2 regions of the Caproiciproducens sp. CPB-2 genome follow, and region 1 is predicted to be linked to the other one. Evidence: riboswitches for the same ligand, from Rfam matches in the RefSeq annotation. Region 1 holds a riboswitch; the other holds the start of a gene.
What was found. A riboswitch is a leader RNA that binds a small molecule or an ion and turns the genes downstream of it on or off. The one in region 1 is predicted to bind thiamine pyrophosphate.
Positions count from the first base shown of each region.

Region 2: another riboswitch for thiamine pyrophosphate. It lies ahead of thiT (energy-coupled thiamine transporter ThiT); the one in region 1 lies ahead of thiD (bifunctional hydroxymethylpyrimidine kinase/phosphomethylpyrimidine kinase).

Region 1 covers NZ_CP142860.1:2,456,142-2,462,154, reverse strand. The annotation lists gene VXK30_RS12200 (hypothetical protein) at 1-738, opposite strand, end outside; gene VXK30_RS12195 (ammonium transporter) at 1,054-2,289, shown strand; gene VXK30_RS12190 (P-II family nitrogen regulator) at 2,310-2,651, shown strand; TPP riboswitch at 2,792-2,889, shown strand; TPP riboswitch at 2,920-3,017, shown strand; gene thiD (bifunctional hydroxymethylpyrimidine kinase/phosphomethylpyrimidine kinase) at 3,199-4,002, shown strand; gene thiC (phosphomethylpyrimidine synthase ThiC) at 3,999-5,312, shown strand; gene thiM (hydroxyethylthiazole kinase) at 5,343-6,013, shown strand, end outside.
Region 2 covers NZ_CP142860.1:3,345,382-3,351,394, forward strand. The annotation lists gene VXK30_RS16640 (heparan-alpha-glucosaminide N-acetyltransferase) at 1-439, opposite strand, end outside; gene VXK30_RS16645 (thioesterase family protein) at 651-1,034, shown strand; gene VXK30_RS16650 (HAD hydrolase-like protein) at 1,047-1,706, shown strand; TPP riboswitch at 1,764-1,875, shown strand; gene thiT (energy-coupled thiamine transporter ThiT) at 1,957-2,529, shown strand; gene VXK30_RS16660 (TVP38/TMEM64 family protein) at 2,764-3,591, shown strand; gene ilvB (biosynthetic-type acetolactate synthase large subunit) at 3,980-5,605, shown strand; gene ilvN (acetolactate synthase small subunit) at 5,619-6,013, shown strand, end outside.

The sequences.
Region 1 (6,013 bases):
AATACGGCTTGCTTCAAATCCCCATTCGCTATTTACTGCAACCTTTGCTTCGTCCTCTGATATTTCCGTGTCGCAATTATTGACTATCCACTTGTCGCGCCCCTCTTGATATGCAACAATCGCTTCTGGCTTCCGCAAGCACCATTTGTGGTATGCGTACCTGTAAACCTCGGAAGCGGTGAGTTTTCCAGCCTTTACAAACTCCGCAAGCGCGTTGTAAACCTCTCCCGCCGTGTTCTCACTCCATTGTGAAAAATCGCTGATTCCCATTCCTGCTTCTGCGGCAAATTCATCTTCCGTAAGAAGAATGCCGCGTGAGCATTTCCAAGCCCTGTCATATCCCGCCCGCAACGCTTCTTCGGTTTTGAACGCCCACCCTCTATCAAGGAGGAATTTTTCAAAGTCGGTTATCTTTGAAAAGTCGGTTGTCGTTGTTCTGATTTTTTCGGCAAGCATTTCACCGTAGCCGGGGAGGGCGGCGGCATTTTCCGTCCCGCTCTCGTTGCTTTCCTCTGCAACTTCCGCTTCAATCCAAATGTTTGTTACGGTTTCGCCGTACTCACCCGTGAGAACTTCCAGCCTGCAACCTAAATCACAAATGCGGTTATAGTAGTTAAGTGTCGGGTGTCTGTAAATGTCATATCCGGCGCGGCGGCTTGAATCTTCGTCTTTCTCGTAATCCGTCGGGAAAATCTTGTTGACCTCTTTCCAAGCGTCCTGTATAGTTGCAACTTTCATCGTGCTTCCTCCTTGCGCTTTCGGCTGTTCTATGGCAAAAAAATAAATGCGTCCGGTACGATTTCACCTTTGAATTGGTGAAATGTACCTTTCGCATTTAATGTTACAATCTTCGAACGATTGATTTTGAATTTTTCCGCTTGACAGATGCTCCAAAATAGATTAATATATTTTGGTAATAAAGGCGGCCGTGAGCAGAAGGCTGCCTGCCGACGCGTCTTATTGGCAATGAGGTCAATAAAGCTTTACTTTCATGTATTGCTTTATTGACCTTTTTATTTTTTCTGCAAAAAACAAAAGAATAGGGGTTTGAACATGGATCATGGAGATGTGGCGTGGATGCTGACCTCCTCAGCTCTGGTACTTCTTATGACACCGGGCCTGGCATTTTTTTACGGCGGTTTTGTTAAGCGGAAAAATATTATCAATACGTTGATGTCTTCGGTTGTTCTGATGGGGGTGGCTTCCGTTTTGTGGGTGCTGGTCGGCTTTTCCCTTTCCTTCAGCGGGGATATCGCCGGTATCATCGGAAATCTGAAATGGGTGGGAATGAATTTTAATGGCTTTACGGATACAACGCTTCCTTACCCCAACACGCTGACTTTTGCCGTTTTCCAGATGATGTTTGCCATCATCACGCCCGCGCTGATGACCGGCGCGGTTGCCGAAAGGATGAAGTTTTCCTCTCTCGTTGTTTTTACGGCCATCTGGTCCCTGATCGTCTACTATCCCCTTGCGCACATGGTCTGGGGCGGAGGGTTCCTGTTCGACATCGGTTCCGTGGATTTTGCGGGGGGCAACGTGGTACATATCAGCTCCGGCGTCAGCGCCCTTGTCCTTGCCATCTTTCTCGGCAAGAGGAAAAATTACGGCAAGGCGACTTACCGCCCGCACAACGCGCCGATGATTTTTATGGGCGCCGCGCTTCTGTGGTTCGGCTGGTTCGGCTTTAACGCGGGCAGCGCATTAGCAGCGAACGAGCTTGCCGTTCACGCTTTTCTGACAACGAATACCTCGGCTGCCGCGGCGATGCTTTCCTGGCTGATGATCGAAGTGGTCACGAGCGGAAAACCGACGATTGTGGGCGCTTCCACCGGACTGGTGATCGGCCTTGTGGCGATTACTCCCGGAGCGGGCTTCGTTCCCGTCTGGGCGGCTTTGGTCATCGGGGCCATGGTCAGTCCCATCTGCTATTTCTTCATTACCGTTGTGAAGCCGAAATTCGGCTATGACGACGCGCTGGATGTGTTCGGGTGCCATGGCGTCGGCGGAATATGGGGCGGTATTGCGACGGGTATTTTTACGCAGAAATCCATCAATTCCGCGGCGGCGTGGAACGGGCTGATCTTCGGCAATGCGAACCTGTTCCTGCGCCAGCTTGCGGCAATCGCCATCACCGTTGTCATCGCGGTTGTCGGTACCCTGATCGCCGGGAGCATCGCTTCGGCTGTTACGGGCGGCATCAAGGTTTCCCAGAAAGACGAGAATGTGGGGCTCGACGCTTCCCAGCACGGGGAATCCGCTTACCCGGCGTTTAACGGGATGGATTAAGAAATGAGAATGGTGAAGATATGAAAAAAATTGAAGCGTTTATACGTCCGGATCAGCTGGAAGATATCAAAGAAATCCTCGATTCTCTCCAGCTCAACGGCCTGAGCATTATGCAGGTCATGGGCTGCGGCAGTCAAAAGGGCTGGAAGGAATTTGTAAGGGGTACGGAGGTCGACTGCCAGTTCCTGCCGAAAATCAAAATTGAAATGATCGTTCTGGACGAACAGGCCGATACGGTTGTGGACAGCATCGTCGAAAAGGCGTACACCGGGGAATACGGCGACGGAAAAATCTTTATTTCCGACATCAGCGACGCCGTCCGTATCCGTACGGGGGAACGCGGCAGGGAGGCTATCCAATAGCGTTCATAATGGGTTCCATGGGATAAAAAATTCGCCGGACTGCCGGTTTCCTTCCGTTTACGGTGTTCCCTGTACCAAAGCGGCGTGGAAAAATACGGACGGAAGACGGATTGACAGGCATTCCAATACAGTATATAATAAAATACAACGGGGGGAACTCATGGAGTTGAGAAGGTAAAACCTGACCCTTTGAACCTGTCGGCTAATACCGAGGTAGGGAACGTTGACTGATTCGCGTTCACCTGTTTGGGTGGACGCTTTTTTAATTAAATAGACGCGGGGGGACTCATCCGAGTTGAGAAGGTAAAACCTGACCCTTTGAACCTGTCGGCTAATACCGAGGTAGGGAACGTTGACTGATTCGCGTTCACCTGTTTGGGTGGACGCTTTTTTAATTAAATAGACGCGGGGGGACTCATCCGAGTTGAGAAGGTAAAACCTGACCCTTTGAACCTGTCAGTTAACGCTGTCGTAGGGAGCACAATCCGGTTCTTTTATGCTCGCCTTGACGGTGGGCATTTTTTTATTTCAGAAGGAGGAGTTAGCTATCAAAAATTTACTGACCATTGCGGGTTCCGACTGCAGCGGCGGAGCCGGAATCCAGGCCGACCTGAAAACCTTTGCCGCGCACGGGGCCTTTGGCATGAGCGTCATTGTTTCGGTGGTGGCGGAAAACACCAGCCGCGTGATTTCCATTCAGGATATCCCGCCTCAGATTGTCGCCGACCAGATCGACGCCGTGTTTGAAGATATCGCGGTGGACGGGGTAAAAATCGGCATGCTTTCCGGCGCGGAGCAGATGAAGACGGTCGCGGAAAGGCTGCGTTTTTACCGGCCCGGCGGCGTGGTGCTGGACCCGGTGATGGTCGCGAAGGGCGGCCGCGCCCTGATGCACCCGGACGCGCTGGAAACGCTGAAAGCAGAAATGCTGCCGCAGGCTTTTCTGCTCACGCCCAATATCCCGGAAGCGGAAGCCATCACCGGCATGGAAATCCGCACCGTCGGGGATATGGAAAAAGCCGCGGCTGTCCTGAGGAGCATGGGCCCCCGGCATGTGCTGGTCAAAGGCGGGCATCTGGAGGGCGACGCGGTGGACATTTTGTTTGATGGGGAAGAAATCCATCCGTTTCGGACGGAGCGGATTCCCACAAAAAATACCCACGGTACGGGCTGTACCCTTTCCTCCGCCATCGCGGCGAACCTTGCGAACGGAATGGACGTTCCCGAGGCCGTCGGCGCCGCGAAAGAATACGTTACCACAGCCATCCGGCACGCGCTGCCGGTCGGCAAAGGTCACGGCCCGACCAATCATTTTTACAATTTATATAAAAACGGAGGATTATTACAATGAGAACATATCACACGCAGATGGAAGCGGCCAAAAAGGGCATTGTCACCAAAGAGATGGCCGTGGTGGCGGAAAAAGAATCCATGGAGCCCGAAAAGCTGCGGGAGCTGGTGGCATCCGGGCAGGTCGCCATTCCGGCCAATATTCACCATACGGCCCTGTCCCCGGAAGGAATCGGCGCGGGACTGAAAACAAAAATCAACGTCAATCTGGGAATTTCGGGCGACTGCAAAAATTACGATGTGGAAATGCAGAAGGTGGACATGGCGCTCCGCTTCGGCGCGGAAGCAATCATGGACCTGAGCAATTACGGCAAAACCAATACCTTCCGGCGGGAGCTGATTGCGAAATCCCCCGCGATGATCGGCACGGTGCCCATGTACGATGCGATCGGGTATCTGGAAAAGGATTTGCTGGAAATCTCCGCGAAGGATTTTCTGAAGGTGGTGGAGGCGCACGCGAAGGAAGGCGTGGACTTCATGACGATTCACGCGGGCATCAACCGCCGCGCGGTGGAGAGCTTCCGCAGGGAGGGCCGTATCATGAACATTGTTTCCCGGGGAGGCTCTTTGCTTTTTGCGTGGATGGAGATGACGGGCAATGAGAACCCGTTTTACGAGTACTATGACGAAGTGCTGGAAATCCTGCGCGAATACGACGTGACCATCAGCCTGGGCGACGCGCTTCGTCCCGGCTGCCTGGACGACAGCACCGACGCGGGGCAGATCGGGGAGCTGATCGAACTGGGGAACCTGACCGGACACGCGTGGGAAAAGAATGTGCAGGTCATGGTGGAAGGCCCGGGACACATGGCCATGAATGAGATCGCGGCCAATATGACGCTGCAGAAGCGGCTTTGCCACAACGCGCCGTTCTATGTGCTGGGACCTCTGGTCACCGACATCGCTCCCGGCTACGACCACATCACTTCCGCCATCGGCGGAGCGATTGCGGCTGCCAGCGGCGCGGATTTCCTGTGCTACGTCACCCCGGCGGAGCACCTTCGCCTGCCGGATCTGAACGATGTCAAGGAGGGAATCATCGCCAGCAAAATTGCCGCGCACGCGGCGGATATCGCGAAAGGCGTTCCCCATGCGCGCGACCTCGACAATCAGATGGCACACGCGCGCCACAGGATGGACTGGGACGAAATGTTCCGGGTCGCCATAGACGGGGAGAAGGCAAGGGACTACTTTGAAAGCACCCCTCCCGCCGACCGCCACACCTGTTCCATGTGCGGAAAAATGTGCGCCGTCCGTACGACCAACCTGATTTTGGAAGGCAAAAAAGTAGAATTCTGCTCTGAAAAATAAAAGAGAAATAAATATCCGGAGGATGAAACAATGAATCAGATCACCAAAGAAGTATCAAACGCAATCCGTGTCCTGAGGGAAAAGGTTCCGCTGGTACATAATATCACCAACTATGTGACGGTCAACGACTGTGCAAACGCGCTGCTTGCCATCGGCGCTTCGCCCATTATGGCGGACGACATTGCGGAAGCGGCCGATATTTCCGCTATTTCTTCCGCGCTGGTGCTGAATATCGGCACACTGAACCAGCGCACCATCGCCTCCATGCTTGCGGCGGGGAAAAGAGCGAACGAACTCGGGATCCCCGTCGTGTTTGACCCGGTCGGCGCGGGTGCGTCCAAACTGCGCAACGACGCGACCAGAGAAATCCTGGAGCAGGTCAGGCTTACGGTCCTGCGCGGGAATATTTCCGAAGTCTCCTTTGTCGCGGGGCTGGGCGCTTCGACGAAGGGAGTGGATGCCTCCGAGGCCGACGGCGGCAACGACGCGGTTGCCGTCGCAAAAGCCGTTGCGGAAAAGCTGGGCTGCACGGCTGCTGTTACCGGTGCGGTAGACGTGATTGCCGACGGGAAGCGCGTCGTCAAAATACGCAACGGACATCCCATGCTCAGCAGGGTGACCGGTACCGGCTGCATGACCTCCGCGCTGGTCGGCGCCTACGCGGGCGCGCTGCGGGACGGATTTACGGCGGCGGTCTCCGG
Region 2 (6,013 bases), 890 kb from region 1:
TGGTCAAAAGGTACAGCAGCGCGCAGACGGCGACCGCCGCCCACGAGAAGCAAAAGCGGTCGGCAACCGGTTTCAGCAGCCCGTAAAGAATCATGCAGACCGCCAGAAAATGCAGGATGCCGAACACGATCAGCTCATCCGGAAGGACGAACCAGGTCGCCAGGGTGACCACAAGCGCGACCCCCAGCAGCTTGAACCCGCGCGCAAGGTTGGAGTGCGACAGGTTCGAGGAAATGCCGGAAATCAGCATAAACAGCCCGGCGTAAAAAGGCTCCGCGGGCATAAAGAAGTTCAGCAGGAGCATTCCGATTTTCAGGTTGTACAGGTAGGCAAGCGTATAAAAGCCATGGTAAAACACCATGCAGAAAACCGCAAAGCCGCGCAGCTCATCCATAAAATAAATCCGCCTGCGCCCTGCCCCTTTGATTTGATTCGGCATTCGTTCACCCTCCGATTTCGGATTTGCACGGTCAAAACCGGCGTTTCGCATAGGAATGAAAGGGATAACCGCTGAAAGTTCTATCTTTATAAATCCCCCGGATCATGTTATAATATAAACAATGTCGCGCGCCCTGTTTCAGGCCGCACGGAAGCGGGCCTTAGTGAAACCGCTTATTTTTTATTATATCATGGTACGGGAGGTAATTTCAATGAAAGAGACAAAATTGACCCGCGAATACACGGTTACCGAAGATATGCTCGCGGTGAATATCGGCAGCGGCAGCGTCCGTGTTCTTGCCACCCCGATGATCGCCGCTTTTTTTGAGGGTACGGCGGCGCAGCTGGCCCAGACGTATCTTGAAGACATCTACACCACCGTCGGCTCCGTCATCACGGTGAACCACCTGAACCCCACGGCGCCGGGCTGCAAGGTAACGGTCAGCGCGGAACTGACCGAAGCGGAAGGCAGGGTCTACCGGTTTCAGCTCGAAGCCTACGACAACGCCGGCCTGATCGCGACCGGGACCCACGAGCGCGTCAGCGTGAAAAAGGAAAGCTTCGCCGCCAAAGCGGAAGCAAGAAAAAACAAGTAAGGCAGGGTAACGATGAAACCGATTTATGATCTGATTATTTTTGACCTGGACGGCACACTGACCAATTCCGAGCCCGGCATTACCAGCTCGGTAAAATATGCCCTTAAAAAAATGGGGCAGCCGGTGCCCGACATTTCCATCCTGCGCAAATTCATCGGCCCGCCGCAGTGGCACAGCTTTGTCCATTACTGCGGACTGACACAGGAGCAGACCGCGCAGGCGGTCAAAAATTACCGCGAAGTATACGAGGTCTCCGGAGCGTTCCAGAACAAGCCCTACCCCGGCATGATCGATTTTCTGGAGGAGCTGCGGGCGAACGGCGCCACGCTTGCCGTCGCCACCACCAAGCCGGCCAGAATCACCGGCCGCGTACTGGACTATTTTGACATGACAAAATATTTCGCCCACGTTTCCGGCCCGGACGATTCGGAGCGCAGCGGCGACAAGAGCATCCTGATCAACTCCTGTCTGGACGCCTGTCATGTGAAGCCGGACCGCGCCGTCATGGTCGGCGACACGGTGTACGACACGGTGGGCGCACGGAATTCCGGCACCAACTTTATCGGCGTTCTGTACGGCTTCGGCACCAAAGAGGACATGCAAGCGGAAGGCGGCAAAGTTTTTGCCCGCGATATCGACGAGCTGAGAGGCATGCTTCTGAAGGATTCCTGAATCCAACGGAAATCCCCTTGACAAACCGGAAATGTTAGGGTATGCTGAACATAAGAACTGAATATACAGGGGCGCTGAGTAACCTCGGCTGAGATGAAGCGAATCGACGTTTATGTCCCTTAAACCTGATCTGGATAATGCCAGCGTAGGAAAGATGATTTTTTAACGCTCTGTGGCATCACAGGGCGTTTTTATTTTCCTTCAGGTAATTTTTCAATTTCAGTTCCATATAATTGACTGGAGGGTAATTATGAGAAAGAACACGACCGTTATCCTTGTGGAATGCGCGCTGATGATCGCAATGTCCACCGTACTGAGCATGTTCAAGATTTTTGAGCTGCCGCAGGGCGGCTCCGTTACCTGCGCGAGCTTGGTCCCGCTGGTGCTGGTTTCTTACCGGCACGGCCTGAAGTGGGGCATTTCCACCGCGTTTGCGCACAGCCTGCTGCAGATGATTCTCCAGTTCAGTGCGCCGCCGGTAAACACCTTCGGGGCGTTCGCCGGTGTCGTTTTGCTGGACTATGTTCTGGCGTTCACTGTTCTGGGTGCCGCCGCTTTCTTCGGCAAGCCGTTTAAAAACAGGGCTGCCAGCGTCGCCGTCGGCTCCGTCGCCGCTGTGTTTCTGCGGTTTCTCTGCAGCTTTTTGTCCGGCATCCTGATCTGGGGCGGCTACGCGCCGGAAGGCACGCCGGTCTGGATTTATTCCTTAACCTACAACGGCAGCTACATGCTTCCCGAAGCGGTCATCACCGCCGTTGTCTCGGTTATCTTAATCCGGGTTCTTGACCGCGTGGAGCACCGTGCTCCCGGAAACGCATCATGAAACAGGAATCATAACTTAACAGGAAAGCATGAAGCGCGGAGGTTCCGTCCTTCATGCTTTTTTGTATCGCTCCAAGTGTCTTTCCCCCTCCCGTCCCGGAACCCCCTTCCGCATTCGGATTGTTTTCGATTTTCGCTTGCTTTGTGTGCGGGAGGGGGCAGGGGGTGAGTATCTATTTACCATATTTTTGTGGTATACTATTCCATAAGAACCCATGAAACGAGGCTATGCCGGGTGACGATTCTTCGAACAGGGTCAAAAAAGAAAAAAACCGGCCCCCCGCCGGAAATAACCGCCGCCGACCTGCCGGAAACGGCGGGCCCGACGTTCCGCGACCGGCTTTTGGGCGGGGCTGTGCTGCTTGCGGCCACGGGGCTGTTCCTCTGGCTCACGGTCGTTCTGTGCGGACCGCTTTTATCGCTGATCCGGGACCCCGACCGGTTTGAAAGCTTTATCCGCAGCCGGGGCGCGATGGGCCGCGCCGCGTTCCTGGGCATCCAGATTCTGCAGGGCTTTCTCCCCATCCCGCTGGAGCTGACGACCATCGCGGGCGGCTACGCCTTCGGGCGGGTACAGGGCAGCCTGCTGACCCTCTGCTCGGTGATGATCTCCACCACCATCATCTTTTATTTCACCCGGATGTTCGGCCACCGGCTGATCGGCCTGTTCTTCACCCCCGCCCAGCGGAAACACATCCGCTACCTGCGCAGCCCCAAATCGCGCGATACCTTTTACTGGATCGTTTTCCTGATCCCCGGAATGCCCAAGCGCCTGTTCGTGTTTTCCGCCGGCCTTGTGCCGCAGGATTTCGGCAGATTCCTGCTGATTTCCACCCTTGCGCGCACCCCGTCCCTGCTGGCCTGCTCCTTCGGGGGCTGGGCGCTCTTCAGCGGCAATTACACACAGGCCGCCGTCCTCTTTGCGGCGACCGGCGCTTTGAGCGCCGCGGGCTACCTGCTGTACCGCACCGTCGCGAAGCATCCTGATAAAAAGAAGGAGCTTTCTTCCCCGAAAAGCCCGTCGTTCCCCTCTTCCGCCGTGCTGAAAAAGAAAGAACGGTAATTCATCCAATTAAATCGCTAAAACGCTTGACTCATACCGGCAAAAAACTTATAATAACTTAAACACATTCGACGTTGGAAGACCGGGTAATGGACTTGCCTTCCCGTATCCTCCGTCCATGAAAACCACAACCGTATCGTGCCACACAAAGGTACTTTGGGGATACCCCGGGGGTGCAGGGGGATTTTATGGGACCCTCCCGCCGTTACCTTAGAACGACGGGATTAGCGATCCATTCATCTTTTTGCTTGCAGTCGAGTCCGCCGTAGGCGCATCCCGGACCGGCAGGTCCCCGCCCGGCCTGAGGGCAGACCATGCGGTCGGCAAGCAAGAGGAAAACGGCGGCCCAAGCCGCTATAACAAATCAATGATTAAGAGGTGACTGTTTTTGATAAGCGGAGCAGAGATTATGGCGGAATGCCTGAAAAACGAAAACGTGCAGATCGCCTTCGGATATCCCGGAGCAGCGATCTGTCCTTTCCTGGATTACCTATATCGCTCGCCGATCAAAAACGTTCTGGTGCGCGAGGAGCAGAACGCCGCTCACGAGGCCAGCGGATACGCCCGCGCAAGCGGAAAACCCGGCGTCTGCGTCGCGACCAGCGGGCCGGGCGCGACCAACCTGATTACCGGCATCGCGACGGCCTACATGGACTCCATCCCGCTGATCGTCATCACGGGGCAGGTCAGTTCCGAGCTTCTGGGCCGCGACGTGTTCCAGGAGGCGGACATCACCGGCGCCTGCGAGCCGTTCACCAAGCATTCCTATCTGGTGAAAAGCGCCGCGGACCTTCCGCGGATTTTCAAGGAAGCCTTTCATATCGCTTCCACAGGCCGGCCGGGACCGGTTCTGATCGACGTTCCGGTGGACATTCAGGCGGAAGAGGTGCCGGAATTCGTCTACCCGCAGAAGGCGAACATCATCGGGTACAAGCCCCGCACCACGGGACATGCCATGCAGATCAAAAAGGCTCTCTCCGCCATGGCCGAAGCGAAGCGCCCCGTCCTTGTCTGCGGCGGCGGCGTCGTGCTCGCCGGGGCGCGGGACGAGCTGGTCGCCTTCGCACAGAACAGCGGGATCCCGGTGGTTTCCACCATGATGGGCATCGGCGTAGTCCCCATGAACAGCCCGCTGTACCTCGGCATGATCGGGATGCACGGCCACAAAAACGCCAACCGCGCCATGCATGAGGCCGATCTGATCATCCTCTGCGGCGCGAGGGTCGGCGACCGGGCGGTATCCGCGCCGGAACAGATGGGGGAAAAGGCAACCATTATCCATATCGATATCGATCCCGCCGAAATCGGCAAAAATGTGACCGCCCATATCCCCATCGTCGGCGACATCCGGCTGGTGCTGCGCGATTTCATCGAGCAGAGCGCCGTTTCGGTTCCGAAAGAGTGGATCGACGCCGTACTGCGGTATAAAAAAGAATTCGTCCCGGGCGGAGAACCGGACAACAGCAGCGGTTTTGTGGAGCCACGCTCCTTTATGCGCGTGCTTTCCTCACTGATGGAGGAGGACGCCATCCTGACCGCCGACGTCGGCCAGAACCAGATCTGGGCGGCACGCAATTTCAACGTAAAGGAAGGCCGGTTCCTGACCTCCGGCGGACTGGGGACCATGGGCTACGCGCTCCCCGCCGCCATCGGCGCAAAGCTGGCCAAGCCCCGCCGACAGGTGCTGTGCATCTGCGGAGACGGTTCCTTCCAGATGGCCATGTGCGAGCTGGGTACGCTTTGCCAGAACAGCGTCAACATCAAGATCATCGTGATGCAGAACGACCGGCTGGGCATGGTGAAGGAAATACAGGACAACAAGTACGGCAGCCGCTACGCGATGACCCTGCTGCAGGGCAACCCCGATTTCGTGAAGATTGCGGAAGCTTACGGCATTCCCGCGGCGCTGGCCACCTCCAACGAAGAAGCGGAGCGCCTCGCCAGAGAAATGTTCACGTCCGACAGGGCTTTTATCCTGGTGTGCCGGGTCAACCCCGACGCGCCCACGATATAGGGAGGGCAGGAAAATGAAATACACCCTTTCGATTTTAGTTGAAAACCAGCCCGGCGTCCTCTCAAAGGTGTCCGGCCTGTTTTCCCGCCGCGGCTTCAACATTGACAGCCTCGCCGTCGGCATCACCGAGGATCCCGCCATTTCCCGCATCACCATTGTGGTGAACGGCGACGAATATATTGTAGAACAGGTGGAAAAGCAGCTCAACAAGCTGATTCCCGTCATCAAGGTCAAGGTGCTGCAGCCCGGCATGTTCATCAGCTGCGAGCTGTCGCTGATCAAGGTGAACTGTCAGACAAAGCAGCGCGCCGAAATCATGAAGATCGTCGAGCTGATGCACGCCCAGATCGTGGACGTGGCCACCACCTCGCTGACCATCCAGCTGACGGACAACGACGAGCACACTCA